Regions from separate parts of the Streptomyces sp. NPDC020299 genome, predicted to be linked through region 2. Evidence: riboswitches for the same ligand, from Rfam matches in the RefSeq annotation. Region 2 holds a riboswitch; each other region holds the start of a gene.

Region 1 (9,297 bases), on a different contig from region 2:
GCTGGAGGGGATGCGGTGATCACCGTCCCGTCCGGCCCGTCCCGTTCGGTCGGACGCCGGGGCGGCCCCGCTAAAATCGACTCACTGTGTCTGACTCGTTGAACGCTCCCGAAACGCCCGGCCCCCCGCGTCCCGCCCCCGGTGTGTCCATCCGGCACAGCCGGACCAAGGGGGAGCCACGGTTCCCGGACGGCCCGAAGGCGGACCCCGCGGGGTCGCACTTCGAGCGGCGGATCCGGAGTTTCCAGCCGCGGCGGAGCCGGGTGACGGCGGGGCAGGCGGACGCCTTGCAGCGGTTGTGGCCCAAGTGGGGGCTGGACATCGACGGGCGGCGGGACATCGATCTCGCCGAGCTGTTCGGGAACGACAACCCGGTCGTGCTCGAGATCGGGTTCGGGATGGGCGAGGCCACCGCGCGGATGGCCGCCGAGGATCCCGGCAGAAACATCCTCGCGGTGGACGTGCACACCCCCGGGCAGGGCAATCTGCTGGGCCTCGCCGACCGCGACGGACTGCCCAACGTCCGCGTCGGCAACGGCGACGCCATCATCCTGCTGCGCGAGATGCTCCCCCCGGACTCACTGGACGGGCTGCGGGTCTACTTCCCGGACCCCTGGCCGAAGAAGCGGCACCACAAGCGGCGGCTGATCCAGCCGGAGTTCCTCACCCTGGCCGCGACCAGGCTCAGGCCCGGCGCGATCGTGCACTGCGCGACCGACTGGGAGCCGTACGCCGAGCAGATGCTGGAAGTGCTGACCGCGCACCCGGACTTCGAGAACACCCGGCCCGACGGCGGTTTCGCGCCGCGTCCCGACTTCCGCCCGCTGACCCGTTTCGAGGGACAGGGCCTGGAGAAGGGACATGTGGTGAATGATCTGTTGTTCCGCCGCGTACAGCAGCGGGAGCAGCAGCGACGTTAGGGTCAATGCCGTGGCCACCTTTCCCCCGTATCCGACGCACCCCGCCGGACCCGTCGACGGTGCGCTCCGGCACCCGCACTGGTGGCAGCGCAGGTGGGTGCGGTACGGGGCGCTGATCACGCTGCTCACGCTCTCCGGGCTCGTCATCCTGGCCCTGGTGCGGCAGCAGACCGGCACGGAGGGGTTCCTCGTCGGCCTCGGACTGGCCGTGCTGCCCGTCCCGCTGCTCATAGCCGCCTTCCGCTGGCTGGACCGGGTCGAGCCCGGCCCGTGGCGGAACACGGTCTTCGCCTTCGCCTGGGGCGCCTGCGCGGCGGCGCTGATAGCCATCGTCGCCAACAGCTTCGCCACCAAGTGGATAGCCACGACGTCCGACCCGTCCAGCGCCGACACCCTCGGCGCGACGGTCATAGCGCCGATCGTGGAGGAATCCGCCAAGGCCGCCGCCGTCCTGCTCGTCTTCCTCTTCCGCAGACGGGACTTCACCGGGATCGTGGACGGCGTGGTGATAGCCGGGGTCACGGCCACCGGGTTCGCCTTCACCGAGAACATCCTCTATCTCGGTACCGCCTTCGGCACCGACCAGATCACCGGCGGCCGCGGCATCGCCTCCGTGACCGCGGCGACCTTCTTCGTGCGCGTCATCATGTCCCCGTTCGCGCACCCCCTGTTCACCGTCATGACCGGCATCGGCTTCGGCATCGCCGCCCTGTCCGCCGACCGGCAGCATGTGCGGCGCGTGCTGGTGCCGCTGGGCGGGCTGCTGCTCGCGATGGGCATGCACGCGCTGTGGAACGGCTCCTCCACCTTCGGCGAGTACGGCTTCTTCGCCGTGTACGGGACCTTCATGCTGCCCGCGTTCGGGCTGCTGACCTGGCTGGTGATCTGGACGCGCCAGCGGGAGCTGCGGACCGTGCGGGAGGAGCTTCCGGCGTACGTCCTGGCCGGCTGGCTGGGCCCGGGCGAGCCGTTCGCGCTGGGCTCGATGCGGGCCCGGCGGATGGCCCGTGACTACGCCCGCCATCACGGGGGCAAGCCGACCGCGCGGGCGGTGGCGCAGTACGAGGCGTACGCGACCTCGCTGGCATTCCTGCGGCACCGGGGGCGGCGCGGCCGGGCGGGTGCCGACTTCGTCGTACGGGAGCGGGAGCTGCTGGCCGAGCTGTGGAGCAGGCGGCAGGCGGCGCGGCCCGCGCTGGAGTACGCGGCGAGGGCGTCGGCTCCGGTGGTTCCGACGCCCTGGCCGGTGCACGGGGTGCAGGGCGCGTACGGGTACGTACAGGGACCCGGCCCCGGGCCCGGCTACGGGTATCCGGCGGCGCCGTACACCGCCTACAACCCGTACCGGACGTAGCGACCCCGGGACGGGGAAGGGTTAGGCCGACGCCTCGGTGAGCCGCGTCAGCTCCTCCTCGGTGAGTTCCAGCCCGGCCGCCCCGAGCAGCGCCGGCAGCTGGTCCACCGTGCGGGCCGAGGCGAGGGGGGCCACCACGGTCGGCCGGGCGGCGAGCCAGGCGAGGGCCACGGAGGCCACGGGGGCGTCGTGCGCGGCGGCGATCTCGTCCAGGGCCGTCAGCACCTTCTGCCCCCGCTCGGTCTCCAGGTGCTTCGCCGCACCCCCGGCCCGCGCGCTGTCCACGGTCGTACCGGGGCGGTACTTGCCCGTGAGGAAGCCGGAGGCGAGGGAGTAGTACGGCACCACCGCGAGGCCGGCGCGGGCGGTGACGTCCCGCAGCGGCCCCTCGTAGGTGTCGCGCGAGACGAGGTTGTAGTGCGGCTGCAGTGCCACGTACCGGGCGAGGCCCTCGCGCTCGGAGAAGTCGAGGGACGCCTGGAGGCGCTCGGCCGAGATGTTGGAGGCGGCGATGTAGCGCACCTTGCCCGTCCGGACGAGCTCGTCGAGCGCCCCGATGATCTCCTCGACCGGGACCTCGGTCTTGTCGAAGTGGGTGTAGTACAGGTCGATGTGGTCGGTGCCGAGCCGGCGCAGGGAGGCGTCGGCCGCGGCCTTGATGTTGCCGGCGGTCAGGCCCTGGTACTTCGGGTGCTGGCTGACCTTGGTGGCGATGACGACGTCGGAGCGGTTGCCGCGGGACCTGAGCCAGTTGCCGATGACGGTCTCCGACTCGCCGCCCTCGTTGCCCTCGACCCACGCCGAGTAGGAGTCGGCGGTGTCGACGAAGTTGCCGCCGGCGGCCGTGTAGGCGTCCAGGACGGCGAAGGACTGCGCCTCGTCGGCGGTCCAGCCGAAGACGTTGCCGCCGAGGGCGAGCGGGAAGACCGCGAGGTCGGAGCTGCCGAGTGTGCGAAGAGAGGTCATGCCTTGATCCAACAACCGCGGCGGTGGCGCGCATTCCGCATACGCCCGGCAGCCCTGACGTCGGGGGGTGTCGTCAGGGCTGCCGGGGAACGGAAGGACGTGTCAGGGGTTGAGGCCCTTGCTGTGCAGCCACGCCATCGGGTCGATGCCGGTGGCCTGCCCGCCGGGGTGGACCTCGAGGTGCACGTGCGGGCCGGTGACGTTGCCGGTGGCGCCGACACGGCCGATGACCTCACCGGTGCCGACCTTCTGGCCGACCTTCACGTTGATCGAGGACTGGTGGCAGAACCACAGCTCGGTGCCGTCGTCGAGGGTGAGGATGGTGCGGTAGCCGTAGGCGCCGGCCCAGCCCGCCTCGGTGATCGTGCCGCTGTGGATGGCCTTGATGAGCGTGCCGGTCGGCGCCGCGAAGTCGAGGCCGGTGTGGTAGCCGGAGGACCACATGGCGCCGGGCTGGCCGAAGGTGCCGGTGATCGTGTACGAGGAGGTCGGCAGCGTGTACTGCTTGGCCAGCTTGGCGAGGCGGTCGGCCTCGGCCTGCTTCTTGGCGACGGCCTCCGCCTTGTCCTTGGCGGCGGTGGCCTGGGCCGCGGCTTCCTTCTCGGCCTTGGCGGCAGCGGCGGTGGACTGCTTCTCCGCGGCGGCCACGGCTGCGGCGGTCGCCTTGTTGTCGACCTGGCTCTTCTGCTGTTCGGCCTGCGCCATGATCCGGTTGCGCAGGGCCTCGCCGGCGTCGTGGCTGTCCTGGTCGCTGTCGGCGGTGGCCACGCCGACGTGGCTCAGGCCGGCCGCGGTGGCCTTGGCACCGCCCGCGTCGTCGCCCAGCAGGGAGCCGACGGAGGGCAGGTCGGGCATGGAGATGTGGACCGGCGGCTTGCCGGTGTTGGCGCTGGCCATGCCGCCCGCGCCGACGGCGGCTATCACGCCGACGCCCAGGACGGTGGAGCTGCGGGCGAGCCCGCCGCCGCGCTGCTTGCTGACGCGGTGCCGGCCGCGTACCGGGGTGAGGGACTCCTCGGTGGGGTTCCACTCCTCCCAGGGGCCCTCGTCGGTGCGGTACTCGCCGTAGCCGAAGGTGTCGGTGCGCTGGCTCGGCACGAACGGGGCTGTGGGGGCAGGCCGGTTGGACGCCACGCGGGCGTGCTCCTTCCTTCCGTAACGCCTACCGGGTTAGCTGACGGGTTCGGAGCGGGAAGGTCTCCTACGCGCGTATACCGGTCGTGAACCCAAGTTCACGACGGTGTTCGCGTGATTCACCCCAAGTGGTGGTTCCCCGGTTCCCTTGCGGGATTCGGCATGTGCGCACGGAGCCGTCGCGGGTGACGGCTGGGACGACCGCGCTGCGTTATCGAACGTTAATAGAGCTACCGGTCAGTTTCCAAGCCGTTCGGCTTGATCATTATGGTTTTCACAGGAGACCTTTTAGGCCATGACCGGCGAAAATCGGGCGAGTTGAGTCCGGCTCGAGGTGGTCGGGGCCCGGGAAAGCACTCAGGGCCGGAATCCATGTACTGGATTCCGGCCCTGAGTCTTCAGTAGCGGGGACAGGATTTGAACCTGCGACCTCTGGGTTATGAGCCCAGCGAGCTACCGAGCTGCTCCACCCCGCGTCGTTGTGTCACCAGTGTACGTCATCCGCGGGGCTGCTCGCACACACCTTTCCGACCAGGGCTTCCGGGCTCAGCCCGGCAGGTGCCGGTTCGGTGCCTGCGCCGCCTCCTCGTACTCCGGCAGCACGACCACGTCCACGCCCCCGGCGGCCAGCAGCCCGCTCCCGTCGGCGCCGGTGACGAACGTGTCCGGCTCCCGCCAGGCCGTGACCACCCGCCGTATCCCCGTGTCGAGGATCAGCCGGGCACACGGCGCCGGCCGGGAGGCCCGCCGGGCGCACGGTTCGAGGCTGCTGTACACCGTGGCGCCGGCCAGCCGGGGGTCGCCGGACCGGATCTTGGCCAGGGCCGCCTCCTCCGCGTGGACCACGGGATCGTCCCCTTCGCGTGAGTGGCCACGCGCGAGTTCCGTACCGTCGGCGGCCACCACCACCGCCCCGACACTGAACGCCGTCCCCGAGGGCGGGCACAGCGCGGCCAGCTCGCAGGCGATCCGCAGCCAGTGACGGTCGGCCGCGACGGCCGCCGGGCCGGTGCCGGGCGCGGTCGGCTCGTAGCGCATCAGGACGACGTCCTCGATGCGGCGCGTCTCCAGCAGCCGCAGCCGCCCGGCCTGGTAGCCCCCGGGACCGAAGAGACGCGGAGCGTGCGGGTCGCCCACGAAAAGGGGGGCCAGGACGAGCTGCAGCTCGTCGGCCAGGCCCTCCCGCAGCAGCTGGGTGTGGACGGTGCCGCCGCCCTCGACCATCAGGCGGCGCACCCCGCGCACCGCGTACAGGTGTTCGAGCAGGGCGGGCCAGTCGAGATCCTCGCCCAGTGGGACGACGTCGGCCGCGATGCCCAGGGCGCGGGCCCGCTCGGCGCCCTTGCCGGTCGTGTAGAGGACCTTCTCGCCACCGGTGTGCCAGAAGTTCGCGTCCGGGTCCAGGTCGCCGGAGCCGCTGACGGTGACCTTGAGGGGGTACTCCGCCCGTCCGGCGGCGAGCCGGGCCGCCCGCCGCTCGGCCGAGTTGACCAGCAGCCTCGGGTTGTCGGCGCGGATGGTGCCGGCGCCGACCAGGATCGCGTCGACGGACGCCCGTACCTCGTCGACCCGGTCGAAGTCGGCCGGGCTGGACAGCAGCAGCCGGTCGGGGCCGGTGTCGTCGAGGTACCCGTCGAGGGAGACGGCGGCGGACAGCAGGACGTACGGACGGGGCATCGACGCGCTCTCTTCGGGAGGCGGGCAACGGCGGATCCGGTGGCCGGGCGGACCCGGATCTTGGTTCAAGTTTGAAACAAACCTACACTGGTGGCATGACGACCCGCTGGCTCACCCCCGAGGAGCAGCGCGCATGGCGCGCCTACATGGCCGGCAGCCTCCTCCTGGAGGACGCGATCGACCGGCAGCTCCAGCAGGACACCGGTATGCCGCACCTGTACTACTCCATCCTGGCCAACCTCTCCGAGGCGCCGGAACACAGTCTGCGGATGACCGACCTCGCGGAGCAGGCGAAGATCACCCGGAGCCGGCTGACCTACGTCGTGACCCGGCTGGAGAAGGACGGCCTGGTACGGCGCGAGGGGTGCCCGTCCGACAAGCGGGGCAGCATCGCCGCGCTGACCGACGAGGGGATGGCCGTCCTGGAAGGTGCGGCACCGGGTCACGTGGCGACCGTACGCGCCTCCCTCTTCGACCGCCTCAGCCCCGAACAGGTACGGCAGCTGGAGGAGATCTTCGGCTCGGTCGCCGACGCACTCCAGGGCGAGGACGCGGGGTGCGCGCCGGACGACGTGCCGTGGCGGCGCCGGTCGCCGAAGTCCTGTTCGTGACCCTCGCACGAGATTCGGAAGTCCCTTGGTTCATTCCGTTGCTTCAAATTTAAAGCATGGGGTAGGGTTCCCGGCATCTGCTTCAAATCTGAAACTCCTGAACCCCGGAGACCCGCATGCCCGACACCCCCGCCGCCACCCCGCGCGCCCGCGTCCGGGTACCGCTGCGCTTCCACGACGGCTACAGCGTCGACGCCGAACTGGTCACCTTCCACGGCCTGACCGACGGCCAGGAGCACGTGGCCGTCGTCCTCGGCCGGCCCGCCCCCGGTACCGTCCCGCTGGTCCGCCTGCACTCCGAGTGCCTGACCGGGGACGTCTTCGGCTCGGCCCGCTGCGACTGCGGCCCCCAGCTGCGCGAGGCGGTCGAGCGCATCGCCGACCGCGGTGGCGTCCTGCTCTACCTCCGCCAGGAGGGCCGCGGCATCGGCCTCTACAACAAGCTCGACGCGTACGCCCTCCAGGACCAGGGCCTGGACACCTACGAGGCCAACGCCGCCCTGGGCCTCCCGGAGGACGCCCGCGACTACACGTCGGCCGGTCAGATGCTCCGTGCCCTCGGCATCGAGGAGCTGGACCTGCTCTCCAACAACCCCGACAAGGCCGACCAGCTGCGCGGCCTGGGCCTCGCCGTCCGCGACCGGGTGCCGACGGGGGTCTTCACCACCGCCCACAACGTGCGGTACCTGCGGGCGAAGGTGCTCCAGACCCAGCACACGCTGCCGCTCGCGGAGCTGACGGAACTCAGCGTGGGCTGAGCCGGGGCCCACGTCGTTCCCGGCCCGCGGGCCGTCGCCCCGGCAGCAGTGCCGCGGGCAGCAGGGCCAGGGCCAGCAGCCCCGCCGCGACCGCGTACGCGATCCGGAACCCCGCCGGGTCCGCGCCCGCCGCGCCCAGCACCACCGACAGCAGCGCGGTGCCCACCGAGGCCCACACCTGCGCGTTGATGCTCAGCGCGGTGCCGGCGGCGGCCACCCGGTCAGCGGGCAGCTCACGGGTCGCGGTCGTCATGGCCGGCATCAGCACCATGCCGGAGCCGACGCCCATCACCGCGGCCGAGCCCACCACCCGCCAGGGCGCCACGCCGTCCACCCCGACCTGGAGCGCCCCCAGCGCCATCCCGAGCGCGCCCACCACGACCCCCGCCTGGATCAGCCGCCGCGGTGACACCCGGTCGACCAGCCGCGCGGCGACCTGCATCGCCGTACCGACGGCCAACCCGACCGGGGCGGCCAGCAGCCCCGCGACCGTCGCGGTCATGCCCCGCTGCTGCTGCCAGTACAGCGGCCCGAGCAGCATCGACCCGAAGTAGCCGCAGCCGAACAGGGCGAGCGTGGCGGCCCCTGCGGCGAACGTACGGTCCCGCAGCAGCCGCAGGTCGAGCAGCGGGGCACGGGCGGTGAGCGCACGGCGTACGAAGGCGGCGAGGAGCACGGCACCGGCGAGCGCGGGCCCGAAGGCGCCGGGCGCGGTGAAGTCACCCCGCTCACCGCCCCGGGCGAGCCCGAACAGCAGCAGCGCGAGCCCCGGGGAGAGGGTCAGCAGGCCCGGGACGTCCAGTGCGGGTGGCGCGGACGCCCGCCCGGGGCGGTCCCGTGGGAGCAGTTTCCCGGCGAGGATCAGAGCGAGCGCGCCGACGGGCAGGTTCACCAGGAAGATCCAGTGCCAGGACGCCGCGTCGACGAGCCGGCCGCCGAGGACCGGCCCGGCCGCCGGGCCGACCAGGACGGGCAGTCCGAGCAGACCCATGGCCCGGCCCAGCCGGGCGCGGTCCGCGACCCGCATCACCATCGCCATCCCGACCGGCATGAGCAGCCCGCCGCCGAGCCCCTGCACCGCGCGGAAGGCGATGAGGCTGCCGGCGTCCCAGGCGCAGGCGGCGAGCAGCGAACCGAGGGTGAACAGGGCGAGGGCGGTCAGATAGGTGCGCTTGGCGCCGATCCGGCCCATCGCCCACGCCGAGGCGGGGATGACGGCGGTGAGCGCCAGCGTGTACGCGGTGGCGGTCCACTGGATGGTCTCCAGCGGCGCGCCGAAGGACTCCGAGAGGCCGCGCATCGCGACGTTGACGATCGTCATGTCGAGCACCGACATCACGGAGCCGATGACCACGACGGTGACGATGCGGCGGAGCGCGGCGGCGGACGCGGCATCCCGCGCCCCGGCCGGCGCCTCGGCGGTCCCGGTCGCGCTCATGTTCCCCCGCCTCCCGTCAGGCCGCGTACGGCCGTTCGGCGCGGGCCGTCCGCAACGCCCGCCCCCACCAGGCCAGTTGCCCGAGCATTCCCTTGGCGGCACCGGCGCAGACGGCCGCGTCGCGCGGGGCGCCGTCCTCCCCGAGACCGGACCAGGGTCCGTGCAGGCTGACGGAGTCGCGCATCGTGACGGCGTGCAGTTCGGCGAAGACCAGCCGGAGCTGCTCGACGGCGCGCAGTCCGCCGCCGAGACCGCCGTACGACACGAAGCCGACCGGCTTGGCCTGCCACTGGCCGTGGTGCCAGTCGATGAGGTTCTTCAGGGCCGCCGGGAAGCTGTGGTTGTACTCGGGGGTGATCACGACGAACGCGTCGGCGGCGTCCAGCCGCGGCGAGACGTCCTTCAGCGCGGCGGCCGTCTCGGGGCCCGGGGTGCCGCC
Region 2 (9,297 bases):
GCCTGGCGCACCGTCTCCGGGCCGTCCCCGGCCTCGCTGACGCGCAGGCTGAGGTCGTCGGCCGTCGAGCTGCCCGTGTAGCCGTGGTCCGCCTCGCAGTTGGGGTCGCCGCAGGCGGCGGGCTCCAGGTCGAGGCGGGAGACGGCGCCCCAGCCGATGGTCAGCACGACCTCGCGGGGCAGGGTGCCCGGCTTGTACTGCTCCGGGTTGGCGACCACGCGGCTGACGACGACCGACGAGATCCGGCCGAGCTTCACCGACTCGGTGGACGTCGTGGCGTACGGCGTCGGGGAGGTGCTGTCGGCGGCCTGCTCGTCGGTGTGGCTGACGATGAACCGGTTGCCGGTGAGGACCAGTACGGTGACGTGCCGCCGCACTTCGTTCTGGTCGAACGTGGTCTCCTGATGGACCAGGTACGACCGGATGGGCTCGCCGCCCACGGCGGCCTCCACCGCCTCGGCCACGAGGGCCGGGTAGTAGCCGCTGCGCTCGATCGCCGAGCGCAGCCCCTGGGTCGTCGTACTGGTCTTGGCCATGGCGTCCATCCTAATCCGTGGGCAGGGGCGGTCCGGGCCAGTCAGCGGCAGCCGGGCCGGGCCCACCGGCCGTACGCGGGTGCCTGCCCACCGCCTGTCCACCGCCTGCCCACCGCCCGTCCGGCTCAGTAGACCGGCAGGGTGCGCGGGCCGAGGTCGTCGCGGGCCGGCGGGGGCGCGAGGCGCACGGAGGCGCTGAGGACGCTCAGGCCCTGCGGGGCCACCACGACGGGCTCCAGGGTGACCGCGACGACCTCGGGATGGTCGTCGACCAGGCGGGACACACGCAGCAGCAGCTCCTCCAGCGCCGGGGTGTCCACGGGGGTCGAGCCGCGCCAGCCGAACAGCAGCGGCGCCGTCCGGATCGACCGCACCAGGGAGGTCGCCTCCCGCTCGGTCACCGGAACCAGCCGGTGCGCCATGTCGCCGAGCAGCTGCGAGGCCGCTCCGGCGAGTCCGAAGGAGAGCACCGCCCCGGCCGCCGGGTCGATCACGGCCCGTACGACGGTGTCGACGCCGCGCGGCGCCATCGACTGCACCACCGGCCGCAGCTCCTCGGGCGGGCCGAACAGCTCGGTCAACTCGGTGTACGTCCGGCGCAGTTGCTCCTCGTCCGCGAGGTCGAGGCGTACGCCCCCCAGGTCGGCCCGGTGCCGCAGGTGCGGGGCGGTCGCCTTGAGGGCCACGGGGTAGCCGAGGGTGCGGGCGGCTTCGGCGGCGGCGTCCGGGGTGGGGGCGGGCAGCGCGCGGTGCACCTGGATGCCGTACTTCCCGAGCAGCTCGCAGGTCTCCTCCGTGCCGAGCGTCAGGCCCTGCCCGCGCGCGAGCATCCCGTCGATCAGCCGGGCGGCCCCCTTCTCGTCGATGTCCTCGTACTCGGGCACCTTCCCCGGGTCGGCGGCCTCCCTCCGCCACTGCGCGTACTTCACGGCTTCCCCCAGGGCCCGTACGGCCCGCTCGGCGGCGGGATAGGCGGGGATGAGCCGCGAGCCGGGGCCGGCGGGGGCGGCGCCGGCCGGCTTGTCCGCGGCCGCCGCCATGCCGGGCAGCCGTTCCACGGGGCGGTGCGGGTCCCCGCCCTCGGGCGAAGCCGGCGCGGTACTCGCCGCGGCCGACAACGCCTCCGCGAGCCCCCCGAGCTCCACGTGCACGACGAGCACCGGCTTCCCCGGCGCCCCGGCGGCAGCCGACCGCAGCGCCTCCGCCAGCTCCGCGTCCCCCGGCGAGGCCTCGCCGATCGCGGGTATGGCGGTCACCACCACCGCGTCACAGGTGTCGTCGGCCAGCGCCCGGGACAGCGCCGCGTGGAAGTCCTCCGCCGTGGCGCCCGTCGTGAGGTCCAGGGGGCGTATCGGCCGCAGTCCCTCGGCGAGACACTGGTCGTACGTCAGCAGCCCCAGCGACTCCGAGTTCCCCAGGATCGCCACCCGCGGCCCGGCGGGCAGCGGCTGCCGGGCGAGCAGCAGTCCCGCGTCGACGAGTTCGGTGATCGTGTCCACCCGGATCACCCCGGCCTGCCTGAGCAGCGCGGACACGGTGGCGTGCGGCAGGCGTGTGGCCCGTACCGCGTGTCCCTGTGGCGCGGACCCGGCCCCCTGCACCACGACCAGCGGTTTCGCCGCGGCGGTCCGCCGGGCGAGCCGGGTGAACTTGCGGGGGTTGCCGATGGACTCCAGGTACATGAGGACGACGTCGGTGTCCGGATCGTCGTACCAGTACTGCAGCACGTCGTTGCCGGAGACGTCCGCCCTGTTGCCGGACGAGACGAAGGTGGAGACACCCGTGACGCCGGTGACCCCTCCCCCGCGCCGGTGCAGCCGGGACAGCAGCGCGATGCCGATGGCGCCGGACTGGGCGAACAGCCCGATGCGGCCGGGGCGGGGCATCTCGGGTGCCAGGGAGGCGTTGAGCCGCACCTCCTCGGAGGTGTTGATGACCCCGAAGGCGTTCGGCCCGATGATCCGCATCCCGTACGTGCGCGCCTGCCGGACGAGTGCGCGCTGGCGCTCGCGCCCGTCGGGCCCGGCCTCCGCGTACCCGGCGGCGAGCACGACGAGCCCCTGCACACCGTGCTCGCCGCACTCGGCGACCACCTCGGGCACGTGATCGGCGGGCACGGCGACGACGGCCAGGTCCACGGGGTCGTCGATCTCCCGCACCGAGCGGTGCGCGGTCGCCCCGTCGATCTCCTTGAGGTCGTCGGGGAAGGCCTTGTTCACGGCGTACAGGCGTCCGGTGAAGCCGGCGTCCCTGATGTTTCCGAGGACGCCGCGTCCCACGCCGCCTGGCGTGCGGCCGACACCGACCACGGCGACCGACCGCGGCGCCAGCAGCCGCTGGACCGACCGCGCCTCGGCGCGCTGTTCCCGCGCGCGCTGGACGGCGAGCGAGCGGTCGGTGGGTTCGAGGTCGAACTCCAGGCGTACGACGCCGTCCTCGAAGCTGCGCTTCTGGGTGTACCCGGCGTCCGTGAACACCTTGATCATCTTGGTGTTGGCGGGAAGGACCTCGGCGGCGAAGCGGCGGATGCCCCGCTCGCGCGCGACGGCCGCGACGTGTTCGAGGAGGGCGGAGGCGACCCCGCGGCCCTGGTGGGCGTCCTGCACCAGGAAGGCGACCTCGGCCTCGTCGGAGGGCGCGGAGGCGGGCATACCGTCGGCGCCGATGCGGTCATAGCGTACGGTGGCGATGAACTCGCCGCCGACCGTGGCCGCGAGTCCCACCCGGTCCACAAAGTCGTGGTGCGTGAAGCGGTGGACGTCCTTGGCGGACAGGCGCGGGTAGGGCGCGAAGAAGCGGTAGTACTTCGACTCGTCCGACACCTGTTCGTAGAAGCTGACCAGCCGGTCGGCGTCATCAACGGTGATGGGCCGGATGCGCGCGGTTCCGCCGTCGCGCAGCACCACGTCCGCCTCCCAGTGGGCGGGGTACTCGTGCCGGTCCTGCCGGTCCGCCGGGGTCTGCATGGGCCCCAGAGTACGGCTCGCGTCCGACAACGGCGCGAGGCAGTCTGTGGAGGACGACATCGGATCGAGGCCGCGATCCGACCACACACCCGGACGGGACGAAGGACCGTCCGGGTGTGCTTCACGATATGGGAAACTGGTCTAGACAACCCTGAGAACTGAAGGGCAGCAACACATGGCTGAGCGCCGCGTCAACGTCGGCTGGGCCGAGGGCCTCCACGCCCGCCCCGCATCCATCTTCGTCCGAGCCGCCACGGCCGCAGGCGTGCCGGTGACGATCGCCAAGGCCGGCGGCACTCCGGTCAACGCGGCCTCCATGCTGGCCGTCCTCGGCCTCGGCGCCCAGGGCGGCGAGGAGATCGTTCTCGCCTCCGACGCCGAGGGCGCGGACGCCGCCCTGGACCGGCTGGCGAAGCTGGTCTCCGAGGGACTCGAGGAGCTGCCCGAGACCGTCTGAGCGCACACCGCACAGAACGGCGGAGCCGCGTCGCCCCTTTCGGGCGGCGCGGCTCCGCTGTTTTACCGGGAATTCTGGTGGCACCATGGATGGCACCATGAATTCAGGCAGGGGAAAACAGCCCTCCGCCGAATTACTCTTCTTTGTATACGGTGCCCGTGTTAATGCCGCAGGCTCGGCATGTTTACGGCTTGTTGCGAAGTCCTCACACGTTCCGGGCGGCCGGTGCCGCCGGTGAAACGCAGCCGGTGCGCGGCCGTCGCGCGCTCGGTGTGCAGCGCCGTGATCGCCCTGGCGCGCTCGCCGTCGCCGCGCGCCACCGCGTCCACGATGGCGCCGTGCTCGGTCCAGGACTCCACCGGGTCGGCGGGCGCCTCCACCGTGTACATCCAGGTGATCTTGTGCCGCAGCTGGGTCAGTACGGAGGTCAGGGCGTGGCTGCCACAGGCCTGGGCGAGCGTCTCGTGGAACCAGCCGCCCAGGGAGCGCAGGTCGTCGCTGCTGCCCCTGCGGGCCCGCTCCTGGCCCAGCCGTACCAGGCCGCGCAGCACCTTGAGATGGGCCTCGGTGCGCCGCTGGGCGGCCCGGGCGGCGCCGAGCGGCTCCATCAGCATGCGCATCTCCAGCAGGTCCGCGGCCTCCTGCTCGGTCGGCTCGGCGACGCACGCGCCCGCGTGCCGCCGGGTCACCACGAACCCCTCGGCCTCCAGGGTGCGCAGGGCCTCGCGGACGGGGACGCGCGAGACGCCGTAGCGGCGGGCGAGGAGTTCCTCCGTGAGGCGGCCGCCGCGCTCGTGGACTCCGGCCACGATGTCGTCCCGGATCGCCGTGCATACCGAGTGCGCCGGAATACGCATGACCGACCTCCGCCTTAATCCCCGTGAAACGCCGTCGATGGGCGCCCGTTCCGTGACTCTATTGCAATGAGCGGGAATTTCCGACGGCGGGTCGGAATCCATGGATATTTTTTGGACAGCGAGGGGCGGCTGGGCGTTCGAAAACCACGAAAGCCCCGGCTCGTGGGCCGGGGCTTCGGGTGGGGGTGGGTCTTCGTCAGACGTTCACGCCGTGCTTGCGGAGGTAGGAGACGGGGTCGACGTCCGAGCCGTACTCGGGGCCGGTGCGGGCCTCGAAGTGGAGGTGCGGCCCGGTGGTGTTGCCGGTCGAGCCGGACAGGCCGATCTGCTGGCCCGGGGTGACCTTCTGGCCCACCGAGACGCCGATGGACGACAGATGGCCGTACTGGGTGTACATGCCGTCGGCCATCTTGATCACGATCTGGTTGCCGTACGCCCCGCCCCAGCCGGTGGACACCACGGTGCCGGAGCCGACCGCATGGACCGCGGTGCCGCTCGCGGCGTGGAAGTCGATGCCGGTGTGCGAGCCGGAGGACCACAGGGAGCTGCTGGCCTGGTAGCCGGTGGAGACGTAGGACCCGGTGATCGGTGCCACGAACGCGTTGAGCCGCTCGCGCTCGGCCGCGCGGGCCGCCCGCGCCTTGGCCTCGCGCGCCTTCTCCGCCTGTGCGCGGGCCTGCTCGGCGGCCTTCTTCCGCGCCGCTTCCTCGGCCGCCTTCAGATCGGCGGCCTCCTGCTGGGCGGCGGCCTGGGCGTCGATGTGCTCGGGGACCGATTCGCTGATGGTGATGACCGGGGTGAGGGCGGTCTGCTCGGGCGCCGGCGCGGGCTCGGCGGCGAGCGCCGGGGCGGCCAGGCTGCCGACGGCACCGGTGGTGGCGAGGGCGGCGACGCCCGCCGCGCGGGCGGTGGTGCGGTGCATCCGGCTGGGACGGCGGTGCTTCCCGGTGGCGCGGGTGAACGCCATGAAGTGGCTGGTCCTTTCCTTCCTTCTCGCCTACCGGGTTAGCTGACGGGTTCGGAGCAGGAAGGTCTCCTACGGGCCCCCTCGCGGTGTGCGCGGGCGTCCGATTCACCCCAAGGGACGATGGGTCCCCGGCTCCCCTGGCTCGCGCCGTACGGGGACTCGGCGATCGCTGTCCGGTGCCGCGGTTGCGGCGCACTGCCTGACGAACAGCCTGCTTGACGCTAAGGGCCGCGACTTTCAATCCTCAAACGCAACAGGGTTTTTGTAGCGCACGCCACAGGGCAGACAGGCAACCTCCGCCCCAATTCGGACATCTGGCCAGAGGCATGGGGAGCGGACCGGGGAACGGCGTGGGGCCCAGGTGACACATCGTCACCTGGGCCCCACGCGCGCGTGCCGCTGTCGCTCGGCTGTCGCTCCGGCTACTCGGCCGGCACGACGGAGACCTCGCCGATGCCGAGGGCCTCGACCGGCTCCTTGATCTGTGCCGCGTCCCCGACCAGGATCGTCACCAGACGGTCCACCGGGAAGGCGTTGACGACCGCCGCGGTGGCCTCCACGGTGCCGCTCGCGGCGAGCTGCCGGTACAGCGTCGCCTGGAAGTCGTCGGGCAGGTGCTGCTCCACCTGGTCGGCCAGCGTGCTCGCCACGGCCGCTGCCGTCTCGTACTTCAGCGGCGCCACCCCGACGAGGTTCTGCACGGCCACGTCGCGCTCGGCGTCGGTGAGCCCCTCCGCGGCGAGCGTGCGCAGCACCGCCCACAGGTCCTGGAGGGCGGGACCGGTGTTCGGGGTGTCCACGGAGCCGCTGATGGCCAGCATCGAGGCGCCGTTGCCCTCGGGGCCGGACCTGAGGACCTGACCGAACGCGCGGACGCCGTAGGTGTAGCCCTTCTCCTCGCGCAGGACGCGGTCCAGGCGGGAGGTGAGGGTGCCGCCGAGGCAGTAGGTGCCGAGCACCTGGGCCGGCCACACCCGGTCGTGCCGGTCGGCGCCCACACGGCCGATGAGCAGCTGGGTCTGGACGGCGCCGGGGCGGTCGACGATGACGACGCGTCCGGTGTCGTCGGCGGTCACCGGCGGCACCGGGCGCGGCTGCGCCGCGGAGCCGCTCCACGCGCCCAGGGTCTCGCCGAGCAGCTCGTCGAGGTCGATGCCGGTGAGGTCGCCGACCACGACGGCGGTGGCGGTGGCGGGCCGCACGTGCCGCTCGTAGAAGGCGCGGACGGCCGCCGAGTCGATCTTGGCGACGGTGTCCTCGGTGCCCTGGCGGGGCCGGGACATGCGGGCGGTCGCCGGGAAGAGCTGCCGGGACAGTTCCTTGGCGGCGCGGCGGGAGGGGTTGGCCAGCTCGTGCGGGATCTCGTCGAGGCGGTTGCGCACCAGCCGCTCGACCTCGCCGTCGGCGAACGCGGGCGCTCTGAGGGCGTCGGCCAGCAGCGCGAGCCCCTTGGCCAGGCGGGAGGCCGGGACCTCCAGGCTGAGGCGGACGCCGGGGTGGTCGGCGTGCATGTCGAACGTGGCGCCCGCACGCTCCAGCTCGGCGGCGAACTCCTCGGCCGAGTGCTTGTCGGTGCCCTCGGAGAAGGCCCGCGCCATGATCGTGGCGACGCCGTCCAGGCCGGCCGGCTCAGCGTCCAGGGGCGCGTCGAGGAGCACCTCGACGGCGACGACCTGCTGGCCGGGGCGGTGGCAGCGCAGGACGGTCAGGCCGTTGTCGAGCGCACCGCGCTCCGGGGCCGGGAACGCCCACGGCCTGGCCTCGCCCGCCTGGGGCTGCGGGTGGAACTCCATCGCGGCGAGCTCGCTCACTTGGCCGCCTCCTCGTTCTCGTTCTGGCCGGTGCGCGTCTCCACGGTGGCCTCGGCCTCCGGGTCCTCGGGAACGTCCACGTCCTCGGTCTGCTCGGCGGCCTCGGCGGAGACCGGCTCGTAGACGAGCACCGCGCGGTTGTCGGGGCGGAGCCGGGCCTTGGCGACCTCCTGGACCTCCTCGGGGGTCACCTCCAGTACGCGCTGGACGGCGGTGAGGGCGAGCTGCGGGTCGCCGAACAGGACGGCGAAGCGGCAGAGTTCGTCGGCGCGGCCCGCGACCGTGCCGAGCCGGTCCAGCCACTCGCGCTCCAACTGGGCCTGGGCGCGCTCCATCTCCTCGGGCGTGGGGCCCTCCTCGGCGAACCGGGCGAGCTCCTCGTCGATCGCGCTCTCGATGACCGGCACCTCGACGTCGCCGGAGGTCTTCACGTCCAGCCAGCCGAGGGACGGCGCTCCGGCCAGCCGCAGCAGGCCGAACCCGGCCGTGACCGCCGTACGGTCCCGCCGTACCAGCCGGTTGTAGAGGCGGGACGACTCGCCGCCGCCGAGGACGGTGAGCGCCAGGTCGGCCGCGTCGGCCTCGCGTGTGCCGTCGTGCGGGAGCCGGTACGCGGCCATCAGGGCGCGCGCGGGGACCTCCTCCACGACGACCTCGCGCAGTTGCTCGCCGATGGTCACAGGCAGCGAGCCGTCGCGCGGCTGGGGCTTGCCGTCGTGGCCGGGGATCGAACCGAAGTACTTCTCGATCCAGGCGAGGGTCTGCTGGGGGTCGATGTCGCCGACGACGGAGAGGACGGCGTTGTTCGGCGCGTAGTAGGTGCGGAAGAACGCGCGCGCGTCCTCCAGCGTCGCCGCGTCCAGGTCGGCCATGGAGCCGATCGGCGTGTGGTGGTAGGGGTGGCCGTCCGGGTAGGCCAGGGCGGTCAGCTTCTCGAAGGCGGTGCCGTAGGGGACGTTGTCGTAACGCTGCCGGCGCTCGTTCTTGACGACGTCCCGCTGGTTCTCCATGGACTCGTCGTCGAGGGCCGTCAGCAGCGACCCCATGCGGTCGGCCTCCAGCCAGAGCGCGAGCTCCAGCTGGTGGGCGGGCATGGTCTCGAAGTAGTTGGTGCGCTCGAAGCTGGTGGTGCCGTTCAGCGAGCCGCCGGCACCCTGCACGAGTTCGAAGTGACCGTTGCCCTTCACCTGCCCGGAGCCCTGGAACATCAGGTGCTCGAAGAGGTGAGCCAGGCCGGTGCGTCCCTTGACTTCGTGGCGGGAGCCTACGTCGTACCAGAGGCAGACCGCCGCGACCGGGGTCAGGTGGTCCTCGGAGAGCACCACGCGCAGACCGTTGGCCAGTCGGTGCTCGGTCGCTGTCAGGCCCCCGGAGCCTGCCTCGGCCGTGGTCGTGTGACCCATGGGCATGTACGTCCCTTCGATCGCGGATGCGGTCGTGAAAACCGCGGTCTTCCTGCCGGTCCTGCCACTGTATGCAAGCGTGCGCATCCCGGGCGAAGTTCCCGCGCGACGTACGCCCACAGCGGATCGCGTAGCCTGCGGGCAGCCCTGCAGCGGGTGGGGCCCGTCCGGCACGTTCGCGTCGTCCGCGAGGAGTCCCGTGGGCGTCCCATGGGCGCCGGTGCCGGGGCCTGGCCCGCGCTGTCAGTGCCGCGGTCCACAATGGTCCGCGTCAGATCCGTCAATCGCTTCAGCAAGGAG
Region 3 (9,297 bases), on a different contig from region 2:
GTCGATCTTCCCGGCGGTCATCTGGGCGGTGATGGGGGCGCCGGTGGCGTAGTCCTGCCAGTCGACCTTGTAGGTGTGGCCGTCGTGCAGGGCGTTGAGCTGCTGCTCGAAGTAGCCGAGGGAGCGCAGGAGGGTGCCCGCGGTGACGGTGTTGATGGTCTTGGACTGGTAGCCGACGGTGACGGTGACCGTACGTCCGTCGCCGGCCTGGGCGTCGCCGCCGCAGGCCGACAGGGGAAGGAGCAGGGACGCCGTGGACACGGCGATGAACGTGCGTTTCACGGGACGCTTCATGGGTCGCTTCACGGTTCGCTTCATGGGAGTCGGGCCTTTCACCGGAGCAGGTAGGGCATGTTGACCGTGACGGCTCCGGTGGGGCAGCGGGCCGCGCACGGGCCGCAGTACCAGCACTCGTCGACGTGCATGTACGCCTTGCCGTTGCTCTCGTCGATGGCGAGGGAGTCCAGCGGGCACATGTCCACGCAGAGCGTGCAGCCGTCGATGCACTTGGACTCGTCGATGGTCACGGGCACATCGGCCCGCTGGGGCGCCAAGGGCATGGCTGTCTCCAGGAAGGTCGAACTCTTGGGAAGCGGGAAGTGGGAAGCGGGTGGGTCAGAGGGAGCGGTGCAGGAGACCGCTCATGGTGATGCGGTCGCCGCGGAACCGGATGAACTCCAGGTCGACCGGGCGGCCGTCCGCGAGGTGGGTGAGCCGTTCCAGCATCAGGACGGCCGCGCCGCGCGGGGCCTCGAGGACGGTGGCGGAGTGAGTGTCCGCGTTCACCGCCTCCAGCGTGATCTCGGCGTGGCCGAGGCGCTGGCCGGTGATGGCTTCCAGAAGGCGGAAGACATCGGTGTTCTCCAGGTCGGCGTCGAGCAGGGCGGTGCCGATGTCGAGCGGGATGTAGGTGAGGTCGAGGGAGAGGGGGAGGCCGTTCAGGCGGCGCAGGCGTTCGATGTAGAGGACGTCGGTGCCCGCGGGGACGCCGAGGCGTTCGGCGACCGGGGAGGGCGCGGAGGCGGGGCCCATGGTGCGGACCTCGTTGGTGACGCGGCCGTGTTCGCGGAGGGTTTCCGCGAGGCCCATCAGGCGGTCGAGCCCGTGCGGGTACTTCTGGGCGACGACGACCGTGCCCACGCCGGGCAGGCGGTCCACCAGTCCCTCGGCGCGCAGCAGGTCGAGTGCCTGGCGCACGGTGTTGCGGGAGGCGCTGTAGTCGTCGGCGAGGGTGGACTCGTGGGGGAGTGTGCCGTCGGGGTGGGCGCCGGTGAGGATCTGGTGGCGGAGGAGATCGGCGAGCTGCCTGGCCTGGTCCGCACGCAGCCGGCGACGCGTGCGGTGGGCGGCGACGGTGGTCGCGGCGCCTTGACCGGCGTGGTCTCGGATACGGTCGGTGGGTGGCATGTCGTGAACCATACCGAGGCGGTAGGGAAAGTCGTGTTGCCGGAGTGTTGCGCCATCTGACACACCACCGGTTGAGCAGCTGAGCTGGGGCTTTACCTGTAGGCGGGGGAAGATCTGCCACTGGCGGCGTGACCGCCCGGCCGTCAGGACAGCGCCGACAGACCCGGGGCGAACGTGATGAGCAGCGGCAGCAGCGGTACGAGCGCCGCCGCCGTCGTCGTCAGCGCGCGCTGCCGGCGCAGCAGCCGCGGTGGGGGTTCCAGGAGGCGGTCGACGCGTTCGCCGAGGAGGCGGCGGCTGGAGGCGCAGGACAGGACACCGCGGTGCTGGTTCAGCTCGATCAGGGCGAGGGCGGTGGTGAGGTGACCGCAGCGGCGGGAGGCCGTGTCGTCGGCGGCCAGTTCGACCAGGCGGTGGGTCTGGTCGCAGAAGTGGGCGAAGAGCGGAACGCGGGGGAAGCCGGTGGCGAGGGCGGTGGACAGATACAGCAGCCAGTCGTGGTGGGCGCGGGCGTGGCCGCGCTCGTGGGTGAGGACGGCGTCCAGCTGGTGGTCGGTGAGGCGCTGCAGGGCGCCGGTGGTGACGACCAGCTGGGGCGGGTGGCCCGGCATCCACCAGGCGTCGGGGTACTCGTCCTCGAGCACCAGCATCGGGCCCCGTGAGGCAGGCAGCCCGGCGGGCAGTTCGGGTGCGCGTTCGCGCAGGTGGGCCCGGGTCTGGCCGCGGCGACGGCGGGCCTCGACGAGTTCGCGGGCGAGCATCGCCGTGGTCCACGCGGCCCCGCAGGCGAGCAGCGCGGTGAGCGCGACGGCCCAGACCGGGGCGGTGGAGAGGTCGTACGCGGCGGTCACGGCGGGCGGCGCGGGGGCGAAGACGCGGTCGCGGACGGTGTGGAAGACGGCGGCGGCGCCCAGCATCAGCGCGGTCAGGCAGCACAGCAGTACGGTGGCGACCAGGCACTGCCAGACCCACAACGCGACGACGGGATCCCGCTCGGGCCACGCGGCCCGGGTCAGCGCGCGCGGTACCGGCACCGCGGCCGTCAGGGCGACGACGCTCAGCAGGAGCAGGCAGACGGTCATGCCGGGGGCTCCGGTTCCTGGTCGCAGAGCAGGGGCGGACGAAGAGGCGGTCCGGGGACGGCCCGGGGGCGGTTCGGGTGGTGCACGCTGTTACGCCAGTATGACGCCGACGGGCGCCCGCAGTCAGGCGTCGACGGCAAACACCACCCGCTCCCGGGCCTCTTCGCTCCCTTACTCCCGCAACGCTCAACCGCCTGCTACGACACGGCCGCTGACCTCCCCCAGCCCCACCCGGCTCCCGCCCGCCCCCGGTGCCCACGCCGACAGCGTCACGACGTCCCCGTCCTCCAGGTACGTCCGCTTGCCGTCGGGAAGTTCGAGCGGGTCACGACCGTTCCAGGTCAGCTCCAGCAGTGAGCCCCGCTGCCGCTCCTCGGGCCCGCTCACGGTCCCCGACCCGTACAGGTCCCCGGTGCGCAGCGAGGCCCCGTTCACGGTCATGTGCGCCAGCTGCTGCGCCGCCGTCCAGTACATGGTGGAGAAGGGCGGCTCGGACACCGGGTGGCCGTTGACGGCGATGGAGATCCGCAGGTCGTAACCGCCGGGCTCCTCACCGGAGTCGTCCAGGTACGGCAGTGGCGGGTGGGTCCGCTCGGGCGGCGCCACCAGCGCGTCGTCGAGTGCCTCCAGCGGGGTGATCCACGCGGACACCGACGTGGCGAAGGACTTGCCGAGGAACGGGCCGAGGGGCGCGTACTCCCAGGCCTGGATGTCGCGCGCCGACCAGTCGTTCAGCAGGCACAGCCCGAAGACGTGCTCCCGGAAGTCGCCCAGCGGGACGGGCCTGCCCCGTTCCGAGGGGACGCCGACGACGAAGCCGACCTCGGCCTCGATGTCCAGGCGGACGGAGGGCCCGAAGACGGGGGCCGGGTCGGCGGGGCCCTTGCGCTGGCCGGACGGCCGTACGACGTCCGTGCCCGACACCACGACGGTCCCGGAGCGGCCGTGGTAACCGATCGGGAGATGCTTCCAGTTGGGGGTCAGGGGGTCCTCGGCGTCGGGGCGGAAGATACGGCCCGCGTTCCGGGCGTGGTGCTCGGAGGAGTAGAAGTCGACGTAGTCGGCGACCTCGAAGGGCAGGTGCAGGGTCACCGAGGACAGGGGGTGGAACAGCGGTTCGATCGTCTCCCGGTGTGCGGGCACCGTCACCCAGGCCGTCAGGGCCCGCCGTACGTCCGACCACGCCGTACGGCCGGCGGCGAGCAGCGGGTTGAGGGTCGGGTGCGCGAGCAGGGAGGCGTACGGCGAGCCGATCGCGCGTGCCGCCGCGCCCGCGTCGAGCACGTGGTCGCCGAGCCGGACGCCGACGCGCCGCTCGGTCGAACCGGCGGGGGAGAAAACGCCGTAGGGGAGGTTGTGCGGGCCGAAGGGGTCGCCCTCGGGGACGTCGAAGGGGGGCATGGGGTGCTGCCTCGCTCTCATCCGGTGCCATCACTGCAGGCCGTTGCATGTGGTCGGGCCACACGTTACGGGTGAGTCGGAGGTCCTGGGCAGTGTGCCGGGTAGTGTCTAAAGAGTTCGCAATGTCCCAATAGGCCTTGTCGGAGCGGCTAATTCCGGCTTAGCGTCCCTTTGGGGGACACGGACGGGGTGGGTCCGGTCCGTAGGGGGGACACGTGGGGGGACCCGTGGCCAGGAATTCCGTCGGTGTGCCTTTCGTCGGTGTGCCTTTCGATGCGGACAGGGACGTACCGGGACTGATCGTCAAGTTCGGCGACTATCCCCTGCACCATGGCGGTGTCGGCGCCATCCGCAGCCTGGGCCGCCTGGGCGTCCCGATGTACGCGATCACCGAGGACCGCTACACGCCCGCGGCCTCCTCCCGTTACCTCACCCGCGCCTTCGTCTGGCCGACCAGCGGGGCGGAGGATGCGGAGTACCTGGTGGAGGGGCTCAGGCGGATCGGCCGGCGCATCGGCCGTCCCACCGTCCTCATCCCCACCGACGAAGAGGCCGCCGTCCTGATCGCCGAGCACCAGGACGACCTGACGGACCGCTTCCTCTTCCCGCGGGTCGACCCCGGCCTGCCGCGCCGGCTGGCCAGCAAACAGGGGCTGCACGAACTGTGCGTGGAACACGGCATCGCCAGCCCGTCGGCGGCCTTCCCGCGGTCGTACGAGGAGATCGCCGCCTTCGCCGACACCGCCCGATACCCGGTGGTGGCCAAGAACCGCGAGGCGTTCGTGCGGCGCGAACGGCCCGCCGTGAACGGCACCACCAGGATCGCCACCCGTGAGGGCCTGCTCGCCCTCGCCCGCGACTGGGGCGAGCGCCCCGGCGTGATCCTCCAGGAGTACCTGCCCCGGGAGGACGCCGAGGACTGGATCGTGCACGCCTGCTTCGACGCCGACTCCGCACCGGTCGCGATGTTCACCGGCGTCAAGGTGCGCTCGTGGCCGCCGCACGCGGGCATGACGGCGAACGCGTACGTCGTCGACAACCCGGAACTCGCGGACCTCGCCGCACGTTTCATCAAGCAGATCGGCTTCAGCGGCATCATCGACCTCGACCTGCGCTTCGACCGGCGCGACGGACAGTACAAACTCCTCGACTTCAACCCCCGCATGGGCGCCCAGTTCCGGCTCTTCGAGAACGAGTCCGGCGTGGACGTCGTACGCGCCATGCACCTGGATCTGACCGGCCGCTCCGTTCCGGAGGGGGAACAGCGGGCCGGTCACCGCTACATCGTGGAGAACATCGACCTCCCCGCCCTCCTCGCCTACCGCCGCAGCGGCTACACGACGCCGCACGCGCCGACCCGGGCGAGCGGGACGGAGCTGGCCTGGCTCGCGGGTGACGACCCGCTGCCGTTCCTCACGATGCTCGCGCGCTTCGTGCGACCGGGCGCGAAGCACCTCTATCAGCTGTGGCGGACCAACCGCCGCGGCAGCGGCACCGGTTCCGGAAGCTGAGGCCCGCCCAGGGCGGGCTGTCCGGACCGGTGCACGATCCACCACCACGAAGTGACGGAAAAACACGTCCTGGGGAGGGACTTCGTGAATCAACCGGTTGCAGTCATCGGTGCCGGGCCGTTCGGCCTGTCCACCGCGGCCCATCTGCGGGCCCGCGGCATCCCCGTCCGCGTCTTCGGCGATCCCATGGTCAGCTGGCGCGACCACATGCCCGCCGGAATGCTCCTGAAGTCGACCCCGGTGGCGTCCAGCATCGACTGCCCCCAGCCCGGCCACGCGCTCGCCGACTACTGCGACGCGGCGGGCGTCCGCCGGCTGGTCACCGACGAGGACATCATCCCGGTCGAGACCTTCATCGCCTACGGCGAGTGGTTCCAGCAGAGGCTGCTGCCCGACCTGGAGCGGGTGCGGGTGGTGTCCGTGGACCGGGGCGCCGGCGGCGGCTTCGAACTCAAACTGGACTCCGGTGAGTCGTTCACCGCGCGCGCGGTGGTGGTCGCCACCGGCCTGTCCGGACTGGCCCACCTCCCGGCCGAGCTGGCGTCGGCGGCGCCCGACGGACCCAGCCTCACCGGCCCGGTCTCCCACAGCTCCCAGCACCACGACCTGACCCGGTTCTCCGGCAAGGAACTGATCGTCGTCGGCGCCGGCCAGTCCGCGCTGGAGACGGCGGCCCTGGCCGCGGAGGCCGGCGCCCGGGTACGGGTGGTGTCGCGGGGCCGCGGCCGGGTCGCCTTCGGGGCCCCGCCCTGGAACCAGCCGAGGCTGCGCCCCGAGTCGCCCTTCGGCCGCGCCTGGTCCCTCTGGGCGCTGAGCTACTACCCGCACCCCTACCGCTACCTCCCGGCCCGCACCCGCCACTACCTGGTCCGCCGCGTCCTCGGCCCGCTCGGCGCCTGGTGGCTGCGCGACCGGTTCGAGGGCAAGGTCGGGGTGGAGGAGATCGAGCGGCTGGCCGGCGCGGACGTCTTCGACGGCAGCCCGGTCCTCACCGTCCGCACCCACGCCGGGCAGGCCAACCAGCTCCCCGCCGACCACGTCATCGCGGCCACCGGCTACCGCGTGGACATCGCGGCCATGGACTTCCTCGGCCATGAGCTGCGCACCCGGCTCACGGTGAGCCGGGGCGCGCCCCGGCTGAGTGCGGGATACGTCTCCTCCGTCCCGGGGCTGTACTTCACCGGTCTTCCGGCGGCGTCGTCGTACGGCCCGGTGATGCGCTTCGTCTGCGGCACCGAGTTCGCCTCGCCGCGTCTGGCCAAGCACCTCGCGGCGGCACACGGCTGACGGGCTGCGCCACACGTCCCGACGCACGTCTCGTCACACGTCTCGACATCGTCGTCAAATCGCCATCAAGGAGCCCGCGGGCGCCACTTGGGGCTGGAAACAGCGGTGAGTCGTGGGGGTGCGGTGTCCGTATTCTCTGATCATGGCCGCACCCCCCGCATATTCCCCCCTGACCTGCCCTGCGTATTCGCTCGTCGCGACGGATCTCGACGGAACGCTCCTGCGAGGCGACGACACCGTCTCCGACCGCTCCCGCGCCGCCCTCGCCAGGGCCGGGAGAGCGGGTGCCCGGCACCTCGTGGTGACCGGGCGCCCGGCGCCGCGGGTGCGGCCGCTGCTCGACGACCTCGGCTGCACGGGTCTCGCGGTGTGCGGACAGGGCGCGCAGGTGTACGACGCCGGCGCCCACCGCCTGCTGTGGTCGGTCACCCTGGACCGGGAGCTGGCGGAGACCGCGCTCGGCAAGATCGAGGCCGAGGTGGGGGAGGTGTACGCGGCCGTCGACCAGGACGGGGTGGACGGGCTCACCCTCGTCGAACCCGGCTACCTGATGCCCCACCCCACACTGCCCGCCGTACGGGTCCGGCGGCGCGACGACCTGTGGTGCGAGCCGATCAGCAAGGTCCTGCTGCGGCATCACGCCCTGTCCGACGACGAGTTGGCCGCCACGGCCCGCGCGGCCGTGGGTTCGCTGGCGACGGTCACCATGTCGGGGCCGGGGACCGTCGAGCTCCAGCCGTGCGGCGTCAACAAGGCCACCGGGCTGGCGCTGGCCGCCGACCACCTCGGGCTGAGCGCCGAACGGGCCCTTGCCTTCGGGGACATGCCCAACGACATCCCGATGTTCGACTGGGCCGCCCACGGTGTGGCGATGGCCGGCGCCCACCCCGAGCTGAAGGCGGTGGCCGACGAGATCACTCTGTCGAACGAGGACGACGGCATCGCCGTCGTCCTCGAAAGACTCTTTCCCTGAGCGGGGCTCGCTCCCTCAAGGGAGCGGAGCGGTCAGTACGCGCCGAACACGTTGTCGATCGAGCCGTAGCGGTGGGCGGCGTAGTTGCAGGCGGCCGTGATGTTGGCGACCGGGTCGTAGATGTTGTACGAGGTGCCGGCCACGTGGTAGCTGGCGAACGTGGGGTCGATGACCTGGAGCAGGCCCTTGGACGGGATACCGGCGGCCGCGTTGGAGTCCCAGAGGTTGATGGCCACCGGGTTGCCCGACGACTCGCGCATCACGTTGCGGTAGATGCCGTTGTACGAGCCCGGGATGCCCTTCTGCGCCATGATCGCGAGCGACTCGCGGATCCAGCCGTCGAGGTTGTTCGCGTACGGGAGCGTGGTGGCGGCCGCGGGGGCGGCCTTGGGGGCGCTCGTGGTGGTGGCCGCGGAGGCGCTGGTCGCGCCGATCAGCGGGAGGGCGAGCACGGCGGCACCGGTACCGGCGACGGCGAGCTTGCGGGCGAGGCGGGCGAAGGGGGCACGGTGCTGAGCGGCAGCAGACATGGCTGAGTTCCTCTCCGTCGCCTGCGAGGTGAGCTGTCGGGTTCGGGCTGGGAGGTGCCCGGCCGCGCCGCCCGAAGGCGGTGCGGCTTCACCCCTAGCCGTTCCGGGACGACGGGTGTCGCCCGTACCGGCGGCAAACCTGGGTCCCCCGCTCCTGCCGTCGTGAATGAGTTCGTCGATGGGTGTGACGGGCGGCGGCAGGATTCGGCGTTCCGCCCGACGGCCGGGAACGTATGCGAGAGCACATGTCCTGAACAAGCGCCGGATTCACATAAAGTCCTAGTTGACCTTGTTGTGAGGCGTATGAGGCGCTTGATCCTTTGCGTCTGCCAACCCTCAACTGCCCAATGGCGGCAAGCGGTGTGCCGGTGCCGGGCGGTGGGGTGTCCCGATCGGCCGAAGTGACCCAATTCACGGAATAGCATTTACGGCAAATAGGACATGAGGGGCGCCGCATCGGGTAGCGCATCGGGTGAGGGAGTGGAAGGCCAACTGCTCCAAGCGGCGCAGTCATGTCGTACTTCCGTGTAAGTCGATAAATATCTGTGCTTATCGACCGATCGAAAACATAACGGGCGTGATCCGATAGCGCCCGGCCTGTAACAGTGGGCGCCCTCGGTGATCGAAAGCTGACCGGATACGCTGACTTGAGTGAGGGCAGCGACCTATCGACAAACCGTGTGATCGCCAGCAGGCACCAGCAGACAGGAGACCCCTCGTGACCGTCGTCGGGCCGTTCGGGCTTAGCGTGCGGGACCAGGCTCTGGAAGCCGATGTCCAGGCCGGAATGGCGGCTGTCGAGGAGGGACTGCTCGAAGCCACCAAGAGTGAGGTCCCCTTCATCACCGAGGCCGCGCAGCACCTCGTGCGCGCGGGCGGGAAGCGGTTCCGGCCGCTGCTCGTGATGCTCGCGGCGCAGTTCGGGGACCCGTACGCGCCGGGGATCGTGCCCTCGGCCGTCGTCGTCGAGCTCACCCACCTCGCGACGCTCTACCACGACGACGTCATGGACGAGGCCGCGGTGCGCCGCGGAGTGGACAGCGCGAACACCCGCTGGGGCAACTCCGTCGCCGTCCTCACCGGCGACTTCCTCTTCGCCCGCGCCT

What was found. A riboswitch is a leader RNA that binds a small molecule or an ion and turns the genes downstream of it on or off. The one in region 2 is predicted to bind cyclic di-AMP.
Region 1: linked by a shared signal. The riboswitch ahead of ACH45E_RS07900 (M23 family metallopeptidase) and the one ahead of ACH45E_RS24760 (M23 family metallopeptidase) in region 2 are both predicted to bind cyclic di-AMP.
Region 3: linked by a shared signal. The riboswitch ahead of ACH45E_RS36160 (transglycosylase SLT domain-containing protein) and the one ahead of ACH45E_RS24760 (M23 family metallopeptidase) in region 2 are both predicted to bind cyclic di-AMP.

What each region holds. Positions count from the first base shown of each region.
Region 1 covers NZ_JBIRWL010000003.1:18,217-27,513, forward strand. Annotated here, with positions in the region: gene trmB (tRNA (guanosine(46)-N7)-methyltransferase TrmB) at 87-920, shown strand; gene ACH45E_RS07890 (PrsW family intramembrane metalloprotease) at 931-2,274, shown strand; gene ACH45E_RS07895 (aldo/keto reductase) at 2,296-3,240, opposite strand; gene ACH45E_RS07900 (M23 family metallopeptidase) at 3,343-4,374, opposite strand; cyclic di-AMP (ydaO/yuaA leader) riboswitch at 4,385-4,547, opposite strand; tRNA gene ACH45E_RS07905 (tRNA-Met) at 4,777-4,850, opposite strand; gene ACH45E_RS07910 (dihydrofolate reductase family protein) at 4,921-6,051, opposite strand; gene ACH45E_RS07915 (MarR family transcriptional regulator) at 6,147-6,662, shown strand; gene ribA (GTP cyclohydrolase II) at 6,779-7,420, shown strand; gene ACH45E_RS07925 (DHA2 family efflux MFS transporter permease subunit) at 7,407-8,858, opposite strand; gene ACH45E_RS07930 (NAD(P)H-dependent oxidoreductase) at 8,875-9,297, opposite strand, start outside.
Region 2 covers NZ_JBIRWL010000010.1:17,442-26,738, reverse strand. Annotated here, with positions in the region: gene ACH45E_RS24780 (DUF5998 family protein) at 1-545, opposite strand, end outside; gene ACH45E_RS24775 (GNAT family N-acetyltransferase) at 662-3,502, opposite strand; gene ACH45E_RS24770 (HPr family phosphocarrier protein) at 3,678-3,959, shown strand; gene ACH45E_RS24765 (GntR family transcriptional regulator) at 4,121-4,816, opposite strand; gene ACH45E_RS24760 (M23 family metallopeptidase) at 5,013-5,783, opposite strand; cyclic di-AMP (ydaO/yuaA leader) riboswitch at 5,797-5,958, opposite strand; gene ACH45E_RS24755 (pitrilysin family protein) at 6,206-7,594, opposite strand; gene ACH45E_RS24750 (pitrilysin family protein) at 7,591-9,003, opposite strand.
Region 3 covers NZ_JBIRWL010000019.1:10,127-19,423, reverse strand. Annotated here, with positions in the region: gene ACH45E_RS36200 (ABC transporter substrate-binding protein) at 1-282, opposite strand, end outside; gene ACH45E_RS36195 (ferredoxin family protein) at 333-560, opposite strand; gene ACH45E_RS36190 (GntR family transcriptional regulator) at 616-1,407, opposite strand; gene ACH45E_RS36185 (M56 family metallopeptidase) at 1,551-2,489, opposite strand; gene fahA (fumarylacetoacetase) at 2,676-3,890, opposite strand; gene ACH45E_RS36175 (ATP-grasp domain-containing protein) at 4,154-5,401, shown strand; gene ACH45E_RS36170 (FAD-dependent oxidoreductase) at 5,486-6,688, shown strand; gene ACH45E_RS36165 (HAD family hydrolase) at 6,831-7,661, shown strand; gene ACH45E_RS36160 (transglycosylase SLT domain-containing protein) at 7,694-8,191, opposite strand; cyclic di-AMP (ydaO/yuaA leader) riboswitch at 8,197-8,379, opposite strand; gene ACH45E_RS36155 (polyprenyl synthetase family protein) at 8,910-9,297, shown strand, end outside.